One region of the Streptomyces sp. NPDC050988 genome, then DNA from elsewhere that is predicted to be linked to it. Evidence: riboswitches for the same ligand, from Rfam matches in the RefSeq annotation. Region 1 holds a riboswitch; the other holds the start of a gene.
What was found. A riboswitch is a leader RNA that binds a small molecule or an ion and turns the genes downstream of it on or off. The one in region 1 is predicted to bind cyclic di-AMP.
Positions count from the first base shown of each region.

Region 2: it holds a riboswitch for cyclic di-AMP, as region 1 does, so the genes downstream of both, ACIBEI_RS03540 (peptidoglycan DD-metalloendopeptidase family protein) here and ACIBEI_RS37375 (M23 family metallopeptidase) in region 1, are expected to answer to the same signal.

Region 1 covers NZ_JBITFQ010000026.1:125,126-129,128, forward strand. Annotated here, with positions in the region: gene ACIBEI_RS37370 (M16 family metallopeptidase) at 1-1,382, shown strand, start outside; cyclic di-AMP (ydaO/yuaA leader) riboswitch at 1,632-1,792, shown strand; gene ACIBEI_RS37375 (M23 family metallopeptidase) at 1,805-2,578, shown strand; gene ACIBEI_RS37380 (GntR family transcriptional regulator) at 2,884-3,579, shown strand; gene ACIBEI_RS37385 (HPr family phosphocarrier protein) at 3,890-4,003, opposite strand, start outside.
Region 2 covers NZ_JBITFQ010000001.1:810,782-814,784, reverse strand. Annotated here, with positions in the region: gene ACIBEI_RS03545 (alpha-galactosidase) at 1-1,524, shown strand, start outside; cyclic di-AMP (ydaO/yuaA leader) riboswitch at 1,820-1,984, shown strand; gene ACIBEI_RS03540 (peptidoglycan DD-metalloendopeptidase family protein) at 1,989-2,909, shown strand; gene ACIBEI_RS03535 (DUF6250 domain-containing protein) at 3,048-3,719, shown strand; gene ACIBEI_RS03530 (SGNH/GDSL hydrolase family protein) at 3,866-4,003, shown strand, end outside.

The DNA.
Region 1 (4,003 bases):
AGCTCGCCACGATGGAATTCCACCCGCAGCCCCAGGCCGGCGAGGCCAGGCCCTGGGCCTTCCCGGCCCCCGAGCGCGGCGCGCTCGACAACGGCCTGACGCTGCTGCGCTGCCACCGCCCCGGCCAGCAGGTCGTCGCCGTCGAGATCCTCCTGGCGGCCCCGCTGGAGGCCGAGCCGAAGGGCCTGGACGGCATCGCCACGATCATGGCGCGTGCCTTCACCGAGGGAACCGACAAGCACTCCGCCGAGGAGTTCGCCGCCGAGCTGGAGCGCTGCGGCGCCACCCTCGACGCGCACGCCGACCACCCCGGCGTACGGATCAGCCTCGAAGTCCCCGTCTCCCGGCTCCCCAAGGCGCTCGGTCTGCTCGCCGACGCCCTCAGGGCACCCGCCTTCGAGGACAGCGAGATCGAGCGGCTGGTGCGCAACCGGCTCGACGAGATCCCGCACGAGACCGCCAACCCGGCCCGCCGCGCAGCCAAGGAGCTCTCCCGGCAGCTCTTCCCGGCGACCTCGCGCATGTCGCGGCCGCGCCAGGGCACCGAGGAGACGGTCACCGCGATCGACTCGGCGGGCGTCCGCGCCTTCTACGAGAAGCACGTACGCCCCGCCACCGCGACCGCCGTCGTGGTTGGCGACCTCACCGGCGTCGATCTCGACGCGCTGCTCGGGGACACGCTCGGCGCCTGGACCGGATCGCAGGCCGAGGCCCGCCCCATTCCGCCGGTGACCGCCGACGACACGGGCCGCGTGATCATCGTGGACCGGCCGGGAGCCGTCCAGACACAGCTGCTCATCGGCCGCGTCGGCGCCGACCGGCACGACCGCGTGTGGCCCGCCCAGGTGCTCGGCACGTACTGCCTCGGAGGCACCCTCACCTCGCGCCTGGACCGCGTCCTGCGTGAGGAAAAGGGATACACCTACGGTGTGCGGGCGTTCGGCCAGGTGCTGCGCTCCGCGCCGGACGGGACGGGCGCGGCGATGCTCGCCATCAGCGGATCCGTGGACACCCCGAACACGGGCCCGGCGCTCGACGACCTCTGGAAGGTGCTGCGCACCCTCGCGGCCGAGGGCCTCACCGACGCCGAGCGCGACATCGCCGTGCAGAACCTCGTGGGCGTGGCGCCGCTGAAGTACGAGACGGCGGCCGCCGTCGCGGGCACCCTCGCCGATCAGGTCGAGCAGTACCTGCCGGACGACTTCCAGGCGACGCTGTACCAGCAGCTCGCCGCGACCGGCACCGTGGAGGCCACCGCGGCCGCCGTGAGCGCCTTCCCGGTGGACCGCCTGGTGACCGTCCTCGTCGGTGACGCCGCGCAGATCGAGGAGCCGGTCCGGGCCCTCGGAATCGGTGAAGTCAGCGTCGTGGCAGCGGAGTAGAACGCGCAGTAGAAGGCGCAGCGGAACAGGGCCGTTCCGCGGAGAACCCAGGTGACCGAAGGGGCGCCTGGGTTCTCCTTTTGCCCGGACTTCAGCACCAGAACCGCTGGTTGTCCGTATTGGTAGGGAGGTTGCCCGTCTGCCCTGTGGCATGCGCTACAAAACCCTTGATCCGTTTGTTGATTGAAAGACGCCCCGCTTAGCGTCGGTCCGGCTGTTCGTCAGGCAGTGCGCCGCGCCCGCGGCACCGGACAGTCATCGCCGAGTCCCCGTACGGCGCGAGCCAGGGGAGCCGGGGACCCATACGTAGTCCCTGGGGTGAATCGGACGCCCTTCCCGAAGGATGTCCGTAGGAGACCTTCCTGCTCCGAACCCGTCAGCTAACCCGGTAGGCGAGAAGGAAGGAAAGGACCAGCCACTTCATGGCGTTCACTCGCGCCGCCGGGAAGCACCGTCGTCCCAGCCGTATGAAGCGCACGACCAACCGGACCGTCGGCGTCGCCGCACTCGCCACCACCGGTGTGGTCGGCACCCTGGCTGCTCCCGCACTCGCCGCCGAGAGCCCGGCCGAGCAGACCCTGACCCAGGCGATCACCATCGGCGACTCGGTCGCCGACCAGATCGACGCGCAGGCCGCCGCCCAGCAGCAGGCCGCCGACGAGACCGCCGCCCGCGAGAAGGCCGAGGCCGCCGCCAAGGAGCGGGCCAAGGAAGCCGCGGAGAAGGCCAAGAAGGAGCGCGAGGTCAAGGCCCGCGCCGCCCGTGCGGCCGAGCGTGAGCGCCTGCTGAAGTCGTACACCGCTCCCATCTCCGGCTCGTACGTCTCCACCGGCTACAAGGCCGGCGGCGCCGTCTGGTCCTCCGGCAGCCACACCGGCATCGACTTCCACGCCGCGAGCGGCACCGCCGTGCACGCGGTGGGCGCCGGTACCGTCGTCGAGGCCGGCTGGGGCGGCTCGTACGGCAACGAGGTCGTCCTCAAGATGAACGACGGCACCTACACGCAGTACGGGCACATGTCGTCCCTCGGTGTCTCCGTCGGCCAGACGGTCACCCCCGGTCAGCAGATAGGCCTCTCCGGGGCGACCGGCAACGTCACTGGGGCGCACCTGCACTTCGAGGCGCGGACGAGCGCGGAGTACGGCTCGGACATCGACCCGATCGCGTATCTCCGCCAGCACGGCGTGAACGTCTGACGGCGGGCGACCGCCCTCCCGCGCGGCAGCCTTCCCACGCAACGGCCCGCCCGCGCGGACACCGCTCCCGAAGGCCCCGGCTCACCGAGCCGGGGCCTTCGCGCGGTTCTGATCACTTCCTGACGGCTTCTCGGCCACTTCCCGGCCGACTTCGCACCGGACGACTGCCTGTTCAGAAGCGAGGTGTGTCCAAAAAATATCCATGGATTCCGGTCCGCCATCGGAATTTCCCGCTCTCTGCAATAGAGTCACCGAACAAGCGTCAATCGACCGCGTTTCGCGGGGGTTAAGGCGGAGGTCCGGTCATGCGTATTCCCGCGCACTCGGTATGCACGGCGATCCGTGACGACATCGTCGCGGGTGTCTACGAGCGCGGCAGCCGGCTCACCGAAGAACTGCTCGCGCGCCGGTACGGCGTCTCGCGGGTCCCCGTACGGGAGGCCCTGCGCACCCTGGAGGCGGAAGGCTTCGTCGTCACGCGCAGGCACGCGGGCGCGTGTGTCGCGGAACCGACCGAGCAGGAGGCCGCCGACCTCCTGGAGATGCGCATGCTGCTGGAGCCGCTGGGTGCAGCGCGCGCCGCCCAGCGTCGCACGGAGGCGCACCTCAAGGTGCTGCGCGGCCTGGTCAGGCTGGGCCAGGAGCGGGCCAGGAGGGGCAACAGCGAGGATCTGCGCTCCCTGGGCGGCTGGTTCCACGAGACGCTCGCACAGGCCTCCGGAAGCCCCGCGCTGACCTCCACGCTCGCCCAGTTGCGGCACAAGATCGCCTGGATGTATTCGGTCGAGGCGCCCGCGCACCCGGCCGAGTCCTGGGCCGAGCACGGTGCCATCGTGGACGCCGTCGCACGCGGCGACAACGACCGGGCCAGGGCGATCACGGCGCTGCACACCGAGCGGGCGATGGCCGCGCACCGGCTGCGCTTTCCCGGCGGCGGTGACCGCGCGGAGCGTGTGAGGACTTCGCAACATCCCGTAAACACGGCGGGCCTGCGGCATTAACAGTGGCGCCGTATACAAAGAGAGTTATTCGCCGGGGTCTATTTCTGCTGCCCCTTTTTTCCACGTGCCGGGAATTTCCACGCACGTGATTTCCGCATGCGCGGAACCAGGATGAGTGGAACCCGATACGCGGGCATCCGAAAAAGCCCGGACGGTGCCCGGGAGCGCGGCGAAAAGCAGCGAGACGGCGTGACGCACGGGAAAAACAGTGCGTGAGGCCACAGCACGGCGCGCGTCCTGCAGACGGAAACGGCGGAGCCGCGTCACCCGGTATGGGTCGACGCGGCTCCGCCGTACGTGGTCCGCGAGGTCAGACGGTCTCGGGGAGTTCGTCGAGGCCCTCGGCGACCAGCTTCGCCAGGCGGTCGAGCGCGGCGTCCGCGCCCTCGGCGTCGGAGGCCAGGACGATCTCCTCGCCGCCCTG
Region 2 (4,003 bases), on a different contig from region 1:
ATCGGCAGCCGGCGCGGGCACACCTCGCACCAGCACCTGCCCTGGGTCGCCCTGGACCCGGACGGAGCGGCCACCGAGGAGCGGGGCGAGGTCTACGGGTGCGCCCTCGCCTGGTCGGGCACCTGGCGGATCGCCGTGGCCCAACTCCCGGACGCGCGCGTGCAGATCACCGGCGGGGTCGGGTACGACGACTCGGGGCTGCTACGGCTGGAGCCGGGGGAGAGCTTCGTCACGCCCGTCTTCGCGGGCCTGTGGAGCGACGGCGGATTCGGCGGCGCGAGCCGTGCCTGGCACGCCTACCAGCGCGCCTATGTGATCCCGGACGCGGACGAGCACCGGCCGGTGCTCTACAACTCCTGGGAGGCCACGGAGTTCGACATCTCCGAGGAGCAGCAGGGGGCGCTCGCGCGGCGGGCCGCCGCCATGGGGGTCGAGCTGTTCGTGGTCGACGACGGCTGGTTCGGGGCGCGCACCAGCGACCGGGCCGGGCTCGGCGACTGGACGCCCAACCCCGACCGCTTCCCGGCCGGTCTCAAGCCCCTCGCCGACGAGGTGCACGCGCTCGGGATGCGGTTCGGGATCTGGGTCGAGCCCGAGATGGTCAACCCGGACAGCGAGCTGTACCGCGCGCACCCGGACTGGGTGCAGTTCCAACCGGGACGAAAGAGGACGGAGCTGCGCAATCAGCTCGTACTGAACCTCGCCCGCGAGGACGTCCAGGAGTATCTGTGGGAGCGGCTCGACACGCTGCTCTCCAGTGCGCCGATCGACTATGTGAAGTGGGACTTCAACCGCTGCTTCACCGACGCGGGGTGGCCCGGCGAGGCCTACCCGCAGCGGCTCTGGGTGGACCACGTGCACGCCCTGTACCGCCTCCTGGACCGGCTGCGGGCGGCCCACCCGGGCGTCGCCTTCGAATCCTGCTCGGGCGGCGGCGGCCGGATCGACCTCGGGATCATGGCGCGTACGGACCAGGTGTGGACCTCGGACAACACCGACCCGCTCGACCGGCTCGCCATCCAGCACGGCTTCAGTCAGGTGCATCCCGCGCGGACCATGGCCGCCTGGGTCACCGACAGTCCGAACACCCAGCTCAACGGCCGCGTCAGCTCGCTGCGCTTCCGCTTCATGAGCGCGATGGCCGGAGTGCTCGGTGTCGGCGGCGACCTGACCCGCTGGAGCGAGGAGGAGCTGGCCGAGGCGCGGACGTGGGTGGAGCTCTACAAGGAGATCCGGCCCGTCGTGCAGGGCGGGGACCTCCACCGGCTGAGGGCGCCGGAGGGAGGGCTGAGCGCCGTGCAGTACTCGCGTGACGGCGAGGTCGTCGTCCTCGCCTGGCTCCAGGCCCAGCACTACGGCGAACCGGTCGCTCCGGTGCGGCTGCGCGGGCTCGACCCGGCGGCGTCGTACGAATGCCTCGAAACGGGTGAAGTCCACCGCGGTGCGGTGTTGTTGCACCACGGGTTGCGGACGGGGCTGCGTGGTGACCTTGATGCGGCAGTTTTCCGGCTGCGTCGCATGTGACTGTTGTGTCCGTAATGGAGCCTTAGTTCCAACTCGCTCTGGAATAAAGGCTCCTGCAACGGCACTCCGTGAGCAGCGTCATATTCGTGACGGTCCGCTGTCGCCATGTTCACGTAATTCAGCTGCGTTTTCAGGGATTTAACAAACGGGGGAGATCCCTGATTTACGCAGCGTGACCGTCATTTCGGTCAGGGATCAAGAGAACGGGGTACACAGGAAACCCCAAAGGTTGTTCCTGCGTCTTCATGTCGCTTACGTTCGCCACCAATCCGGACGGACGCCCAATCCTGCCGCCGCCCGGAATCCGCTCACCCACCCGTACACGGCAGGAGCGGGGGACCCACAGGTAGAACGCCTGTTCCGGTCTCCGGAACGGCTAGGGGTTAAGTCGTGCGCAAACACGGCCGGGCATCTCCAGCTCGCACCCGACAGCTCACCTCGCAGGCGCCGGAGAGGAATTCGCCATGCCCGCGAAGGGTAAGCACCGCCGTCCCAAGTCCCAGCGTTTCACCCGCTCCATAGCCGTCGCCGGAACCGGCGGCGCGGCGCTCGCCCTTCCGCTGCTCGGTGCGACCGGAGCGCACGCCGCGACTCCGCAGTCCGCCGCCGATTCCGTGGCGAGCGTCTCGAATGTCGCGAGCAAGGCCGCCGAATCGGCGCCTGCCGCCGCAGACAAGAAGGCCGAGGCGAAGAAGGCCGCGGCCAAGACCTATTCGGTGCGTGCGGGCGACTCCCTGTCGAAGATCGCCGACACGCAGGACGTCAGCGGTGGCTGGAAGAAGCTGTACGAGGACAACCGCAAGGCGATCGGCGGTGACCCGGCGCTGATCCACCCGGGCCTGAAGCTGTCGATCGGCAAGGCCGCCGCCACGTCGAGCTCCGACTCCGGCGCCTCCAAGACCACTCAGTCCTCCGCGAAGAAGGCCGCGGCCCCGAAGGCTGCTGCCGCTCCCAAGGCCGCCGCCGCGGCCAGTGCCGCCGGCTTCACGCTGCCGGTCGCGGGCGCGGGCGTCGGCACCCCGTACAAGATGTCGGGCAGCATGTGGTCCAGCGGGTACCACACCGGCGTCGACTTCGTGGTCCCGACCGGCACGTCCCTGAAGGCCGTCGGCGCGGGCACGGTCGTCTCGGCCGGCTGGGGCGGCGCGTACGGCAACCAGGTCGTCATCCAGCTCGAAGACGGCCACTACGCCCAGTACGCCCACCTGTCCTCCCTCTCCGTCTCGGCCGGACAGGCCGTGACCGAGGGCCAGCAGGTCGGCCTCTCCGGCGCGACGGGCAACGTCACCGGCCCGCACCTGCACTTCGAGATCCGCACCACCCCGGACTATGGCTCGGACGTGGACCCGCTGGCGTACCTGCGCGGCAAGGGCGTCTCCGTCTGACCCGACGCCAGGCGCGCCCGCACGGCGTACCACTCCGCTCGTCTCCGAAGGCCGGACCCGGTGATCCCCGGGGTCCGGCCTTCGGTGTTTCGGCTCTGTGGCACGTCTGTGGCATGGCCGGGCGATGGGTCGACAGGGGTGCGGAAGCCGGGACACAGTGACTCCGCGAGCGCGGCGCCCCGGCACCGTCCGGGGCGGCTCATCGCCCGCGACGACTTCCGGCACGGCCTCGGCCAGTGGGCGACAGAACTGCAGGACGGCGGCAGCGTCACCGCGTCCCGGGGCGTCCTGGAGATGGACGTGCCGAGCGGCGCGACCGTGTGGTTCAAGCGCAAGCTCCGAGGGCCCTACGTCCTGGAGTACACCGCCACGCCGGTCTCGGCGGGCGGCGCCAACGACCGGGTCTCGGACCTCAACAACTTCTGGAACGCCACGGACGTCCGCTCCCCCGAGGACCTCTTCGCCACGCACAGGGTCGGCGCGCTCGACGAGTACGACCACCTCACGACGTACTACGCCGGATACGGCGCCAACACCAACACCACGACCAGGCTGCGCCGTTACGTCGGTGAGGCGGGCGTCCGGCCGCTCGTCCTCGACTACACGGAGCCCCTACTCACGGCGAACGAGCCCAACCGCGTCCGGATCGTCTCGAACGGCTCCACGGTCCAGTGGTGGAACAACGGGCGGCTCGTCCTCGACTTCGTGGACCAAGAGCCGTACACGAGCGGGCACTTCGCGTTCCGGACGGTGTGGAGTCACTTCAGGATCACGGACTTCAGGGTGCGCGAGCTGCGACAACGTCCCTGATGGAGCCCCTTATTCCGGGATTGACCAACACTTGACGAGTGGCTTATCTCACCGCCCGTCAACCCTTTCCTACGGTCGCGTAGCTCACACCCGAAGGTGAATCATGACCCGATGTGGCAGACGATTCGAAGAATGACAACAGATCAGTGATCGGGTCGTACGTGGCGGTGGGGGACAGCTTCACCGAGGGCGTCGGCGACCTTGGCCCGGACGGGGCGTTCGTCGGCTGGGCCGACCGGTTCGCGGTGCTTCTCGCGGACCGCCGGCCCGAGGGCGACTTCGAC